Regions from separate parts of the Aminobacter sp. 01T433 genome, predicted to be linked through region 3. Evidence: riboswitches for the same ligand, from Rfam matches in the RefSeq annotation. Region 3 holds a riboswitch; each other region holds the start of a gene.
The links. Region 3 has a riboswitch for cobalamin ahead of bluB (5,6-dimethylbenzimidazole synthase). Riboswitches for the same ligand answer to the same signal wherever they lie in the genome.

Region 1 (3,791 bases), on a different contig from region 3:
CAGGTCGGTGTACATGTCCTGCAGCGAAGACTTGTCTTTCTTCATGATGAAGATGCAGCTTTCGGTCAGCTCGTAGACCGGGATCTTGAAGGGGGAAAGCGTGTCGGGGGTGACGTCGCCGCCGACCTTCATGCCGTAGTTCCAGCCGGCGAAGAACAGATCGGCGTCGGCGCCGAGCAGCACTTCCTTGGTGACGTATTTCGGCGCGAGTTCGGGCAACTCTCCAACGCCCTTGCGCACGTTCTCATCCAGCGTCTTCCAGCCCGAAATGCCGGAATAGCCCGCCATGTTGTCGGCGAGGCCGAGCACCAGCATCATCTCGGTCAGGTTGACGTCATGCGAGACGGCGCGCTTGGGGGCTGCCTCGAAGGTCAGGTCGCGATTGCAGCTTTTGACCGTGGCCGGGAAGGCGCTTGCAGCAGCTGCGGCGCAGCCGGCGAGAAGTGCGGCGGCGATAAGGGGAATTCGACGCATGGTGGCTCCTTGAGTGGTTTGTTGGATTCAGCGTTCGAGATGGAAGGAAAAGCGGGGCCGCCCGGTGACGGGATGGCTATCGAGCGTGGTTCCGACCGAAAAGCTCTCGCGGATGCGTTCGGGCGTCAGGATGTCGGTAGGGCTGCCCGCGGCAACGGCCTGGCCACCATCCATCACCAGCACGCGGTCGGCGTGGGCCGAGGCAAGTGCGAGGTCGTGCAGCGACACGATGACCGTGCAGCCGAGCGTGCGCAGCAGTTCGAGCACTTCGAGTTGGTGGCGAATGTCGAGATGGTTGGTTGGCTCGTCGAGGATCAAAAGGTCGGGCCGCTGCACCAGCGCACGCGCAATCATCACGCGCTGCTTTTCGCCGCCGGACAGCGAACCGAAATCGCGCGCGGCAAGCTTGGTCAGGCCGAGCAGCGCCAGTGCGGCCTCGACTTGCGCATAATCATCGTCGCGCGTCCGCATGCCTGTCGCATGGGGCGTCAGGCCAAGCTCGGCAATCTCGGCCACCGTCAGGCCGAAATCCGATGCCGGTTCCTGCAATACCGTTGCGATGCGGCGGGCGCAGTCGCGCGGCTTCATCTTCCAGATGTCGGTGCCGTCGAGCCTGACTGTGCCACCGGTCGGACGGTGATAGCGATAGAGGCAGCGCAGCAGGCTCGATTTGCCCGCACCGTTCGGTCCCACGATCGCCAGAAGTTCGCCCGGTGCTATGCGGATGCTTACGGGCGCGAGAATCTGGTGCGAGGGACGAGGTCCCCAGCATACGGCATCGATTTCAAGCTCGGCTGGAGTGTCGCCAACGAGACGGCTAGCCGCATGAACACGGTCGAGCATGCCTTTTCTCCGTGAAAGCACGGAGCAGGGGGAACGATCCGATCAGCGAACCGAAACCTATCGAATAGGCAATCGCCATCATCATCATCTCCACGGCACACCCCGGCCGGTTGAATTAATCGGATGATGGCAGGTCTCCTGGCTTGCGGGTGATCGCGCCTCGGAACCTTCCCGGCCTTGCGGCCAGTGGCATGTCTCCGAATTGCTATCCGCTCACAGTTGCGGGGGCAGCCACGGTTTCGCGTCGAGCGACGTCTCACCGTGTTCCCATTTAATCCCGTTGCCCGAGTCAGGCATCAGGAACCATCACCGCCGTGGCTACAGCAGCAGCGAAGTGCTGACAATCGCTAAAGCGTCATGCGGCTTGCTCGATTGCGTCACGCCTGTCGAGTGTGAAGGACAACAGCGCCACGCCAAAGGCGCAAAGCGCGATGGCCGCGCCGACAAGCGGCAGGTCGGCATAGCTCACGCCCCAGGAAATGGCGGCACCGCCAATCCAGGCGCCGGCGGCGTTGCCGGCATTGAAAGCGCCCTGGTTGAGCGTCGCTGCAAGGTTGGGCGCGTCTGATGCCGTTTCGACGACGCGCATCTGCATGGGCGGCACGATGACGAAAGTGATGACGCCCCACAGGAAGATGAGCAGGATCGCCAGTGGGGCGCTCGTGCTACCCGCAGCGAATGCGACATGGATCGCAGCCATGATGATCAGCGCGCCTAGGGCCGTCGGCATCAGCTTCCAGTCTGCGAGCTTGCCGCCGATGATGTTGCCGATGGTCATGCCGCCGCCGAACAAAAGCAGGATCCAGGTCACCGAATCGACCGAGACGCCGGTGACGTCGGTGAGGATCGGCTTGATGTAGGTGAAGACGGCAAACAGGCTGCCCGAGGCGAGTGCGGAGATGATCATCGCCAGCCACACCTGCAGTTTGCCCAGCACCTTGACCTCGCCCGCAATGCCACCCTTGCCGGGAGGGGCAACTCCTGCAGGCACCAGAAAGGCGATTGCCGCGACCGAGATCAGGCCGATGACCACGACAGCGAAAAAGGTCATGCGCCAGCCATAGGCTTCGCCAAGGGCGGTGCCGCCGGGCACGCCCAGAATGTTGGCCAGCGTCAGTCCGGCGAACATCAGGGCGATGGCGCTGGCGCGCTGGTTCTTGGGCACAAGGCTCGCTGCCACCACCGAGCCGATGCCGAAAAAGGCGCCGTGGCCGAAGGCGGTGATGACGCGGGCCACCATCAGCGTCCAGTAGGTGGGGGCGATGGCGCAGAGCAGGTTGCCGAGCACGAACAGCATCGCAAGCCCGATCAGCACCGGCTTGCGCGGCAATCGCGCCGTGCCGATGGCGATGATCGGTGCCCCGATCACGACTCCAAGCGCATAGCCAGTAACAAGCAGTCCCGCCGCCGGGATCGACACGCCCAGGTCGGCTGCCACCTCGGGCAACAGCCCCATGATGACGAATTCGGTGGTGCCGATGCAAAAGGATGCGACGGCCAGTGCGAAGATCGGCAAGGGCATGGGCGGACTCGAAGGAGAGCTGAAACGATTTAGATCTACATTTTCCTTTCGGCACGCCTCACGCAAGCGACGTTGCTGCAATGCAGCGATGCGCTGGCTGCATGGCAGTCATGCGGCAGTGCAGCCGGTCAGGACTGCTGTGTCAGGTCGCGGCGAAGAAAATCGTACAGCCGTTCGACTGCGGCATTGGCCGATTGGGGATTGCGCAGGATGCCGATTTCCATCTCCGGCAGTGCCGGCAGCCCTTCGTTTTCGCCAATGATGCGCAGCGACGGCGGCACGCTGCGCTGGGCGAGGCCGGCGACCGCCAGTCCCGCCTGCACGACGGCGATGAGGCCGAGCAGGCTGGCGCTGGAATAGGTGCTGCGGAACGACCTGTCGGCCGCACCCAGCACCTGCAGCACACTGCGGCGCGCCACGCAGCCGGGTTCGAACAGCGCCACGGGCAGGGGATCGATCTCCCAGGCGACATGGTTGGGCGAGGCGACCCAGACAAGGCGTTCGCGCTGCAGCACTTCGATTGCCTGCTCCGGGCCGCGCGTGATGATGGCGAGATCGAGCTTGCCGTCGGCGAAGGTCTTCACAAGCGAGGTCGACTGCTCGCAGATCAGTTCAACATTCACCAACGGGTGGGCGGCGGCAAAGCGCGACAGCACAGGCGGCAAAAGGAACGCCGCATAGTCGTCCGGCACGCCAAGGCGCACGCTTCCGGCTTCTTCGGGCCGGGTGACGCTGGCCCATGCCTCGTCGGAGAGTTTCAAGAGCCTGCGCGCATAGGCCAGCAGTTCTTCGCCGATCGCGTTGGTGGTCACCGCCCGCGAACCGCGGACCAGCAGCTGTTTACCGACGCTTTGCTCCAGCCGCTGCATCTGCATGCTGATGGCCGACTGGCTGCGCCCGACGCGCGATGCGGCATGGGAGAAGCTGCCGCTGTCGGCAACCGCGACAAAGG
Region 2 (3,791 bases), on a different contig from region 3:
CAGCGCGTCGAGCTCTGTGCGCGGCAAGGTCGAGCCTTCGATCAGCCGCGAGTCCGAATCGTGGCTTTCGCCCGGCAGCAGCGCAAGAGCGATGCCCTTTTCTCGGGCAATGGCAGCCAGTTGGTCGCAACCATAACGCCACCAGTCATAGCCGCCGAGGATGCGGACGATGATGACCTTGGCGTGCACAGCTACGCTGTCAATCCAGAGATCGACCGACATCGGGTGCCTGAGGTCGCGCAGGCTGGCGAGCCGCATCGATGGCAGGCTTGCCGCGTCCGCCTTCCAGGCGGCGGCGATGCCGGCGAGATCGCTGTCGGTGAAGGACAACGCCACCACATCCGCAGGCGTTTGCCTGAGGTCGACAGGCTCGACGAGATCGTCGAGCGAGGCGGATGTGGTGGTGAGGATATGCATCTAACTGGCCCGCTCAGCCTACAAGGATGCGCTCGATGGCCGGGCGGTCGAGGCCCTTGAGGCCGATCACCACCAGACGCGAGCGGCGGTCGTCTTCGGCCGTCCAGGCGCGGTCGTAGTAGTGATTGACGCGCGGACCGACAGCCTGGACGAGCAGGCGCATGGGCTTGCCGCCGACTTCGACGAAGCCCTTCACGCGCAGCACGTTTTCTTCCTCGGCGGCGGTGGCGACGCGCCTGGCCAGTTCATCCGGGTTGGAAATCGAAGGAATGTCGATGACGAACGAGTCGAAATCGTCGTGCTCGTGGTCGAAGGCGCCGTCATGGTGGGTCTTGCGATTTTCGATGTCGTCTTCGACAGCGAGGCCAAGGCCAAGCAACACCGAGGGGTCGACCTTGCCGTGCGAGGTTTGCACGATCTTGACCGCGCGCGACAGGTGCTCGCCGACAATGGCGTTGGCGCGCGCAAGTCCAGCTTCATCGAGCAGGTCGCTTTTCGACAGGATGATGAGGTCGGCGCAGGCGACCTGGTCTTCAAACACTTCTTCGACCGGATCGTCATGGTCGAGCGTCTCGTCCTGGGCGCGCTGGGCGGCGAGCGCGTCCATGTCGGAGGCGACCTTGCCTTCTGCGAGCGCCGGGCCGTCAACAACGGCGATAACGCCGTCAACAGTGACGCGGCTCTTGACCGTGGGCCACTGGAAAGCCTGGATCAGCGGCTTGGGCAGTGCCAGCCCCGAAGTCTCGATCAAGATGTGGTCGACGCGTGGCGAGCGCGACAGGATCTGGTCGAGCGCGGGGACAAAATCGTCGGCGACGGTGCAGCAGATGCAGCCATTGGCCAGTTCGACGATGTTTTCCTCCGGGCAGGTGTCGATACCGCAGCCTTTGAGGATTTCGCCATCGATGCCGACATCGCCAAACTCATTGACGATGATGGCGAGGCGCTTGCCCTTGGCGTTTTCGAGGATGTGGCGGAGCAGCGTCGTCTTGCCGGCACCGAGAAAGCCGGTGATGACGGTGCAGGGAACGCGTTCGACGGATGCGGTCATTTGTCTTCCTTGATGAGATCGAGGGGAGGGATGCGCGCGATGAGCCCGCGCTTGAGGCTGTCGGGACGGCCACGCCATGGGATCAGGCCGTCGGTGGAAGTGGCGAAGAGTTTGGCACCGGTGATGAGGTCATCGCCCGAGGTAATGGCGAGATCGCCGAAGACGTAGCTCCATGAGCCGTCGCGCAGGATCGCAGCACTCAGGCGGCGCTTGCAGTTGCCGAGGCATTCGACGCTGCGCACGGCGATGCCTTCGTGTGCAGCTGCGGCGCGTGTCGCTTCGGCGAGCTTGGCACCGGCGCGAGGGTGGATGTCCGATCCGGTCTCGTCGCGGCAGGACGCGCAGACGAGAATAGTCACATCCGCTACACGCGAATCTTCGGCATCGCTGGATGCGTCTAAAGTTTCGACCGAGAGATTGTCGTCGAGTTCCAAAATATCAGGCTCCTTACCTGGGACACCCGCCAGGCGATCGGATCAATGTTTCAGACGGCAGGTCTCCTGGCTCGCGAGTCGTCGCCTTCGTGCCGCCTTCCCGGGAGGACATCCCAGTGGTTACCGGTCTTGGCTCGTCGCTTACAGTTGCGGGGACAGCCGCGGATTTGACGCCAAAAGCGCCGCACCGCATTCCCTCTTAGCTCCTCCCCTTGCCGGGAGGAGACCGTCTGGGTCGATTTAGGCTTTCGCGAGGGGTGGAGTCAACGTGAGGGAGCGACCCGCAATGTCGCTCAGCGCCGGTCCAAGATCGCCGGCCGGCGTGACTTTGATGCTTTCGAGGCCAAGCCAGTCGCGCATCTGCTTCAGCTCTTCATAAAGTTCGGCCGCCGTTTCGGGCGGGGCGCAGGGCTCTGCATAGGCGGCGTGGACGCGCAGGACACCGGCTGGGCGGTCAGCCTTGAGGTCGACGCGCGCGACGATTCGTTCGCCGAGCAGGAAGGGCAGGACATAATAACCGTACTGGCGCTTTTCGGCGGGCGTGTAGATCTCGATTCGGTAGCGGAAGCCGAACAGGCTTTCGGCGCGGCTGCGTTCGAAGACCAGTGGATCGAACGGCGCGAGCAAGGCGCGGGCACTGACCTTGCGTGGAATGCGGGCCTGGGCGTGCAGATAGGCCTGCTTGTCCCAGCCCTCGACGCGGACGGGAATCAGTTCGCCTGTTTCGACCAGCTCTTCGAGGCGACCTTTCATTTCTGCGGGCGACAGGCGGAAGTAATCGCGCAGGCAGGCGGCCGTAGCCACGCCATGGGCCCGGGCAGAGATTCGCAACAGCTCGCGATGGGCGTCGGCCGGGGCAGGGATGGGACTGTTGTAAATGCCCGCAGGCAAGACTCGCTCGGGCAGATCATAAAGACGCTCGAAGCCACGGCGCGAATGGGTGGTGATCCGCCCGGCCCAAAACAGCCATTCGAAAGCGTGTTTTTCCCGGCTCCAGCCCCACCAGCCGCCCGAGCCTTTGGCGCCTTCAATCTCGGAAGCGGCGATCGGGCCACGGTCAACCACGTGGCGGAAGATCTCCTCGATATAAGGTCTGTTCGCGTGGCCGAACTTGGCAAGCCCGCCATACATCCCTTCCTCAGCCCGCGCCATGCGCCAGCGCATCAGGGGAAAGGTCTCGAGCGGCAACAGCGAGGCTTCGTGGGCCCAATATTCGAACAGCAGGCGTTTGCGCGACTGCATGGCGTCGTCGAGCAGCGTCATCGGGTAGGGGCCGAGGCGCGAGTAAAGCGGCATGTAGTGCGCGCGCACGACTGCACTGACCGAGTCGATCTGGAACAGGCCGAGGCGGTCGAGCACGCGCTGCAGGTGACGTCGCGTGACCGTGCCTGCGGGGCGCGGGTCCATGAACCCCTGGGCCGCAAGCGCGATGCGGCGGGCCGTGGGGAGTGAGATTTTTTCTTTCATTGCGGCAAGCCATCGCAGTCTGTTGTGAGGTGACGCAAGGGTACGAGAATCGATCTTTGTTGCAAACGCTAGCAGGTCTGCGGTTCCGGACTTGTCAGGAGTTAAAAGTGGAGTAAAAGACGAAGGAAATCAAATAGGAGCCACGCACGCAGGATTTTGGTCCAGCGGTGGGGTTTGCCTCGTTTTGGACAAGGTTGGACTTGCTTCGCCCGACCGCCTGCGCTAACCGTCGCCGCATTGCAGCACGACCGTTTCGTCCGGCTCGGCGAGAATCTGTCGCGCTTCCGGAAACGGACCTCGTGCTGTAAATCTGGGTGGATAGGCCACCAACGGAATTCGCAGCATGAACGCTCTCCTGAGTTCGTATCTGCCCATCGTCATTTTTATCGGTGTGGCGCTTCTAGTCGGCATCGCGCTTATCG
Region 3 (3,791 bases):
ATCGACTGGTCATGCACGCGGTTGTCGAAATAATCCCACACCGGTGCGGTGAATTCCGGCTGGAAGCGGGCTTTTTCGAGCACTTCGGGATCGGCGGCGGTCACGCCGCGAAAAGCTCGATCATAGGTCGAGCGGGAGATTCCGTTGTCGGCGGCTACCGAGCGGAAGCCCGCGACCCAGCGTTCGAAGCCGGCCTCGGCGGCCGCCGGGCCAGCAGGCAACAGCAGCGCGAGCGAAAGACCAGCGATCGCGGCAACGCCTGCGAGACTCTTGGCGGTTATGCGAAGGGGCATTCTTTCCTCCTTGGAGAGATCAGAAAGTCGATTCATCGCCGAAGCCGGTTAGCAATCAGTTTACCATGGGCATCCTGGGAACGAAAAACGCTGCTGGGGATTGTCTCCTGAAGCGCGCATGCAATCAAGATCGCGTGATCGATGGTCTTGCCCGCTATCCCCGAATATGTGAACGCGTTCAGTATTCCTCAATTCGGGCGTGACAATGTCACTCTTCGATACCCATAATCATCTATCGGACGACCAAACAATGAAGAGAGTTCGCAAGGCAGTTTTTCCAGTCGCCGGTTTGGGCACGCGTTTTTTGCCTGCCACCAAGTCGATCCCGAAGGAAATGCTGACGGTCGTCGATCGCCCGGTGATTCAATACGTGGTCGATGAGGCGCGCGAGGCCGGCATCGAGCATTTCATCTTCGTCACCGGCCGCAACAAGGCGGTCATCGAAGATCATTTCGACGTCCAGTTCGAACTCTACGACACGCTGGCCCAGCGTGGGAAAAGCGAGCAGCTTGAACGGCTACAGCGGCTGCAGCCCGGGCCGGGGCAGACCTCGTTCACCCGCCAGCAGGTGCCGCTTGGCCTTGGCCATGCGGTTTGGTGCGCGCGCGAACTGGTCGGCGACGAACCTTTCGCGCTGCTTTTGCCCGACATGATCATGCAGTCGGAAAAGAGCTGCATGCGCGAGATGGTTGAGCTTTATGCCGAAACCGGCAGCAACATCATCGCCGTGCAGGAGTGCGATCCCGCCGAGACGCACAAATACGGCATCGTCGGACAAGGCAAGGCCGTCCACACCGGCTTCGAGATCGAAGGCATGGTGGAAAAGCCGAAGCAGGGTACGGCACCCTCGAACCTTTTCATCAATGGCCGCTACATCCTGCAGCCTGAGATCTTCAACATCCTGGCAAGCCAGGAGCGTGGCGCCGGCGACGAGATCCAGCTCACCGACGCCATGCTGAAGCTTGAAAAGCAGCAGCGCTTCTACGGCTACCACTATCGCGGCCGCACCTTCGACTGCGGCTCGCCGGAAGGCTTCGTCGAAGCCAATGTCGCGTTCGCCCTGTCGCGTTCGGATCTCAGCAAAAGCATGGCCGGTGTCATCGAAGGCTTGCTGCACGAGATGAAGCCCGGCCGCTAAAGCGGCTGCAATGTCGCCCGCGCGTCAATTTTGGACGCGCGGAGCGATGGCCATCGACGCCCGCTCCAGATAGACATGTCCCGCCAGGTGCCCGCAGCGATGTGGGAGAATCGGGAACACGGTGCAAATCCGTGGCGTGCCCAACGCTGTAAGAGGGACCGTATCGGCAAAAGCCACTGTTCATCACGAACGGGAAGGTGCCGACAACGGGTTGAACTCGAGCCAGAAGACCGGCCCGGCAGAAATCGTCCTCCGCATGGTCAAGCGGGGGAAAACGATTGCTCGCAAGGGGACACGCGATGCCGGCTGACCATTTCAATTCCAATAGTTTCAACCAAGCTGCCCAAGATGCCGTCTACCGCGCCATCTTCACGCGCCGCGACGTGCGCAGCCATTTTCGGCCTGATCCGCTTGAAGACGAGCTGCTGGCGCGGCTGCTGATGGCGGCTCATCACGCGCCGTCGGTTGGCTTCATGCAGCCGTGGAATTTCATTGTCATCCGCGATGCAGAGCGCCGGCAGCAAGTGCGCGACCTGTTCTTCGCCGCACGCCAGCAGGAGCTGCCGCATATCGCCGAGGAGCGGCAGGCGCTCTACCGCAAGCTCAAGCTCGAAGGCATTTGCGAGACCCCGCTCAACCTTGTCGTCACCTGCGACCGCAGCCGCTCGGAAAATTCGCCGCTCGGACGCTGGCACAATCCGGAAATGGATCTCTACAGCACCGTTTGCGCCGTGCAGAATTTCTGGCTGGCGGCACGTGCCGAAGGTGTCGGTGTCGGCTGGGTCAGCATCCTCGACCGCGAGGCGCTGAAGCAGCTGCTCGGCATTCCAGATCATGTCGTGCCGGTGGCTTATCTCTGCGTTGGCCGGGTTTCCGAATTCGCGCAAGAGCCCGACCTTGAAAGGCATGGCTGGGGCAGTCGACTGCCGCTGGCCGATCTCATCATGAGCGAGGTGTTTTCCGGTGGAGGAGAAGAAGGGCTGAAGGCGATCGCCGCCGAGCTGGTTGCCCCTGGATCCTAGCGCTGGATTCTCATCCCGAGGAACACTGTGTTGGTCGTGCTGTCGCGGTTGGGCAGCGTGCTGGTGAACGTCTCATGGCGCAGCCTGCCGGTGAGGCCGGCATAGCGGTTGAGCCACCAGGTCATGCCTGCTTCGGCGGTCAGCGTCAGATCGTGGTCCTCGGAGTCGGCATAGTCGCGCCAACCGGCGCCGACGGCTGCCATGCCCGTGAGGTTCGCGCGCATTTCGCGCTCGACGCTGAGACGCCCGGCGTAGAGAATCGAGCCGCTTTCGCCCGGAGTAGTCGAGCCTTCCACGAAGGTCGCGCCGTTCAAGCCAACGATGGTGCCACGGATCGGCGACCATCTGAGGTCGGCGGCAAATGTCGGTTCGGAAATGGTCTTGAGGCGCTCGTCATCGAAGTTTTCGCTGATCCAGCCGGCCGAAAGCTCGCCGCCGAATTTCTCGCCCATGTCCAACTCGACACCGGCGCGCGCGCCGATCCTGTTCGACGAGCGTTCGAAGCCGGCGGTGTCGAAGCGGAGATCATAGACGCGGCGTCCGTATTCGACCTCGCCAAATGGCGTCAATGCAGGCGATATCTCGTACCCGGCGCGCAGCCGGCCAGTATAAAGCGTGGAATTCCTGTCTTCCTGGGACAGCGTGGCGCCGTCCGACAATTGAGCGTCGCTGTAGGTTTCCTTGGTCGCCTCGCCGGCCACGCCGAAGCGGAATTTGCCGACATCCTTCTCCAGCCCAAGCTCGCCATCGAGGATGTGGAGCGTCGGTCGCTCGGCGGTGCCGACGATGACGACGGGGGAGGTGGCCGATTCCGGGCGGAAATCATAGCCAAGACGCGCGATGGCCCGAAGGTCGTCGGCGAGGTCGAGCTGCAATCGACCATTGATGCCGCCGGCGAGGTCGTCGACCTCCTGCCCGGAGATGGATTTGCGAACGATGCCGTACGCATCGATGGTCGCCGAATGGGTTTCCCAGTCCGATGCGGCATTGAGCCGAAGGGCGGTATCCGACAGCACTGCCGACTTTCCGTCCGGGCTCGAATCGGCGTTCGAACTCGCCTCCAGTCCCTGCACCAGGCTGGGCCTGAGCACAAAACTGCCGACGCGGATGCCGGTGGGCGCGAAGGGAGTTGCGTCGATCAGGGGCGTGAGGCTCTCGATGGCGGCTTGCCGGGCGGATTCCGGGCCGTTCTCCACGCTGGTTTCTGAGTCGACGGTACCTTGGCGCACGGTGCCGGTTGTGATGTCGTCTTCCGCCGCTGGCGCAACGGGCCTGGCGGTGGGAGCTGTTGAGGGGGCGGCGCGTTGCCGTCGTGCCTCTTCGGCGCGTTGGCGGGCC
Region 4 (3,791 bases), on a different contig from region 3:
TTCCTTGTCTGCAATCAGCATGGCCAACTGATCGGTGCACACGTTCATCGAAACCACGCGGCTGGGGCCGTCGGTTGCTTCTGCCGCGGGTGCAAAGGCCGCCAGAACGAGCGCGCCAGCGAACGAGCACCGCCATTGATGAAGGCTTGCTCTTGAAAGGCAGCTTAGAGACATCCGCATCATCTCAGAACTGGCGCGTGAAGCTGAGGTTGATGGTCCGACCTGGCGCTCGATAGTCGGTAACGGTTGGGTACTGCTCATCGAATAGATTCTCGACCGAAAATTTCAGGCTCGATCTGTCATCAAAGGCATAGTCGGCCGTGAAGTCCACGGTGACATATTCCGGCAGCTTGACCGTATTTGCGGCATTGGCATAGCGCGGGGAGGCGTAAAGCAGCTTGGCCGTGAGGTTGAGCTGCTCGTTCGCTAGGTAGCCTATCTCCGCCGTGGCCTTGAACCGGTCGCGGTAGGGAATGTAGAGCCCGTTGTCTTGGTTCTTTGGCTCGCGATAGTCGATCGTAGCCTTTCCGCTCCAACTGTCGCTGAATTGGTGAGACACCGAAGCCTCTATGCCCGAAACCTTGGCTCTGGCGACGTTGAAGGGGAGGTAAGTTGGGGGATTGGACGCAATCGCGTCGGTGAGCCAAGTCTGGTAGACGGCTACGTCAACCGTCGTGTCGACCGTCGGCCGCCAGTTCAGGCCGATCTCGTAGGAACGAGACTTTTCCGGCTTGAGGTTTGGATTCGAGTAGCCCGGATAATAGAGGTCGTTGAAGGTCGGGGCACGGAAGCCTGTGCCGTAGGACGCTCGCGCGATGAGATCCGGAACGATTTCCCAGCTGGCACCGAGATTGTAAGTCGTCGCATCGCCGAACTGTTCATTGTGGTCGTAGCGCAGGCCGCTATCGATGGTGAGTGCGCCATACTCGACCGAATATTGCCCGAAGACCGCACCCAGATTGCGGGAGTCGACACCGAAGTCGACGGTCGACTCCACACCTTCGCGATAGGCTTCAGCTCCGCCAGCCACGACATGCGTTGCGTCGCCAATCTCCAAGGATTTCTCGGTTGAGGCGAAGATTCCAATGCGCTGAGTGTCAAACTCACTGTTGCCAACAACACCATCACGGAAGTTGGTCGAACGGTCTAGGCCGCTGGAAACCTCGACGGTCGAATTCCAGCTGTCCGAATGCTTCAACGTGGCGCCGATCTTTCCGGCGAATGTATCGGTGTCGACCTCGTTGAACGACGGAAACGAATTATCATACTCCGTCCGGCCACGGGCAAAGAGGCCGTCGGCGTAAAGCCGACCCCAGTCGTAGGATTTGGCGACAGAGAAATTCATTGAGCCCTGCAGGAAACCGTCATCGTCGGGTTCATGGCCCCATGCCAAGGGTGTGGTGAAGTCATAACCTTGGGTGCCGAGGAGACTGCCGCCCAGAGCGTATTCAACGCCGCCTGCCGTCTGGCCACGCACGTTGCCGGATACATGTGCTCCCCAGGGATATGTTACCCCCGTGGTAATCGATCCGCAGCGATCGCGTCCGTCGTCGCACTTGCCGCCCTGCCTGGTGATGATGTTGATCACCCCTCCAATGGCATCAGCGCCGTATTGGGCTGAATGCGGACCCTTCGCTATTTCGATACGCTCGATCGCGGAGAGCGGGATGTTGAAGATCGAGCTTGTTCCGCTGGTGGCTGAGGCCGTACGCACCCCATTGACGAGCACGAGTGTCTGTCCCGAGGACATGCCCCGAAGATAGACATTTGATGCGGAGCCTTGGCCGCCATAACCGATGATCGAAACGCCGGGATAGCGCTTGAGGAGCGAGGGCAGATCGGGCGCAGCCGATCCCTTGATCTCGTCTTCATCGATGACCGTGACGGAGGAGGTAGCCCGCACAAGCGAGCTTGCGCGGCGAAGAGGCGTGGTGATCACCAGCCTGTCGAGCAGGGTCGGCCCTGATGAAGGCGCCTCTTGCGCGTAGGTGTGACCGGGAAGTGCCAGCGACAGTGCGCCGGCGGCAATGAGTAGTCTCTGCAATTTTGCCCCCAAATGGTTCGGGTGGCGCGGTTAAGGCGCGCCAGTTTCTCCAAACCGCAGGCAGGCTGGTGCAGGGAATGCAATTCACACTGCGGCCCTCCGCATGCGGCAACACTTTTCAATGTCACCGCCACGAGCGACCGCGCCTGTCCGCACCCCGTGGACAAAGCATGGGTGACTGGAACGGGCAGGTCTCCTGACTTCCGTGTCTCAGCCTTTCTCCGCCTTCCCGACCGCATAACGTGCGCTCAGTGGCATGTTGGAGAAGGCTCAACGGTTACAGTTGCGGGGGCAGTCGCGGATTCGGCCAGTGGCCTCACCGTGTTCCCTTTTCATCCACCTCTCGGCGGAACCAATTCCGAGTCGGAAAATAGCCAGCGCCCCGAAGCGTTGTCAATTGCAGGGGTATCGGAATTATTGCAGCGAGAGCAGCTCATCTGGGCGTAGACAAATTGAAGGATGTCAAATGCAGGTCGAATCCAGTGATTGCTACCTAGATGGGAATTGTTTTCTGTATTATTTGTCAGGCGTGTGCCTTCATGCCGCAGGTATATTATTCTGTATTTGCGAAGAATTATGACAGCGACCGATGCGATGCGCCCGCCGCGACGCACGTTCAGATAAGTGGCGTAGATCCACAGATACGGCCAGTCGCCTTCGATTGGCCGGGCCAGGAAGGCCTGACCTTGTCGTGGTCTCTTCGCACAGGCAGGTGACTTGGCTATCGGAAATACCGCTCATGCACATCGCCTTGACCGGATCGTGGACCGAGCGCGTCGAGATGCGGCTGCCCCGGGGCCCATCAGTGTTCTAGCTCCAAAACTGCATGATTGGCGTCCGCAGGCGCTCGTAGTCACGTGCATGATGGCTGGGCGCGGTTCGGATTGGTCGGCTGGCGCGGCAGAAGAAATAGCAAAATCAGATGGTTACGCAGCTATTTTAATTTTCTATCCGATGCCTAATAGGCATTTCACATGAAGTCTAATACGAATTTTACGGGTGGTTTGCGGGCTCGTGCCAAACGTACCAAAGCCCGCACTCGAACCCACCCAACTTCCCGGCGAGTATTCCTAACCACTGTGCTCGGTCATTGCGACTCGCACGGAGATCAGAGGGTTTTCGAAGAGAGGGGCAGCAAAGAGCCTCGGGTTTCAACGGCATAACGTTCACCGAACAGTTTCGAAATTCTTGCCGCACAATTGGCCTCGGATCAGGCGCTCTCTGCGCCTCCACTCAGCCTTTGCAGCAGACCTTTCTCGACGCCATGCTGAGTCTTTTGAAACCCTCCACGCCGCGCGATCAAGCCTTAACAGTACGCGTACTCGACCGTGGTGATCTGAAACGTTCTGGCTCTTTCCCCAGCACGACAAAAAATCGACTTCATCCGCCAGCTATGTATCGAGCCAACCGGGCATCGGTTCAGGCAAAGGAATGGCGTCGAGCAATGACCGTGTGTAGTCGGATTGCGGTGCGTTGAAAACGCGGCTGCATGGGCCTTCCTCCGCGACTCTGCCTCCCTCCAGTACCATCACCCGGTCGCAAATGGCGCGGATGACCGACAGGTCGTGGCTGATGAAGGCAACCGCGAGACCCATTTCGCGGCTGAGCTCGGCGATAAGGGCGAGCACCTGCGCCTGCGTTGACACATCCAGGCCCGATACGACTTCATCGGCAAGCACGAAATCCGGCTGCATCACTACCGCGCGCGCGATGCCTACCCGTTGACGCTGTCCACCCGATAGTTCGT

Region 1: another riboswitch for cobalamin. It lies ahead of AC1DLV_RS19130 (ABC transporter ATP-binding protein); the one in region 3 lies ahead of bluB (5,6-dimethylbenzimidazole synthase).
Region 2: another riboswitch for cobalamin. It lies ahead of AC1DLV_RS08655 (DUF1636 family protein); the one in region 3 lies ahead of bluB (5,6-dimethylbenzimidazole synthase).
Region 4: another riboswitch for cobalamin. It lies ahead of AC1DLV_RS21455 (TonB-dependent receptor domain-containing protein); the one in region 3 lies ahead of bluB (5,6-dimethylbenzimidazole synthase).

The regions. Positions count from the first base shown of each region.
Region 1 covers NZ_JBFTPR010000011.1:11,308-15,098, reverse strand. Annotated here, with positions in the region: gene AC1DLV_RS19135 (ABC transporter substrate-binding protein) at 1-474, opposite strand, end outside; gene AC1DLV_RS19130 (ABC transporter ATP-binding protein) at 502-1,317, opposite strand; cobalamin riboswitch at 1,429-1,640, opposite strand; gene AC1DLV_RS19125 (MFS transporter) at 1,673-2,839, opposite strand; gene AC1DLV_RS19120 (LysR substrate-binding domain-containing protein) at 2,968-3,791, opposite strand, start outside.
Region 2 covers NZ_JBFTPR010000004.1:241,979-245,769, forward strand. Annotated here, with positions in the region: gene AC1DLV_RS08645 (cobaltochelatase subunit CobN) at 1-417, opposite strand, end outside; gene cobW (cobalamin biosynthesis protein CobW) at 431-1,468, opposite strand; gene AC1DLV_RS08655 (DUF1636 family protein) at 1,465-1,902, opposite strand; cobalamin riboswitch at 1,942-2,148, opposite strand; gene AC1DLV_RS08660 (winged helix-turn-helix domain-containing protein) at 2,143-3,369, opposite strand; gene AC1DLV_RS08665 (NADH-quinone oxidoreductase subunit A) at 3,713-3,791, shown strand, end outside.
Region 3 covers NZ_JBFTPR010000018.1:72,736-76,526, forward strand. Annotated here, with positions in the region: gene AC1DLV_RS24780 (lytic murein transglycosylase) at 1-293, opposite strand, end outside; gene galU (UTP--glucose-1-phosphate uridylyltransferase GalU) at 544-1,431, shown strand; cobalamin riboswitch at 1,500-1,684, shown strand; gene bluB (5,6-dimethylbenzimidazole synthase) at 1,731-2,453, shown strand; gene AC1DLV_RS24795 (outer membrane beta-barrel protein) at 2,450-3,791, opposite strand, start outside.
Region 4 covers NZ_JBFTPR010000013.1:105,746-109,536, forward strand. Annotated here, with positions in the region: gene AC1DLV_RS21450 (ABC transporter substrate-binding protein) at 1-183, opposite strand, end outside; gene AC1DLV_RS21455 (TonB-dependent receptor domain-containing protein) at 185-2,044, opposite strand; cobalamin riboswitch at 2,214-2,416, opposite strand; partial or broken gene AC1DLV_RS21460 (transposase) at 2,617-2,827, opposite strand; gene AC1DLV_RS21465 (ATP-binding cassette domain-containing protein) at 3,436-3,791, opposite strand, start outside.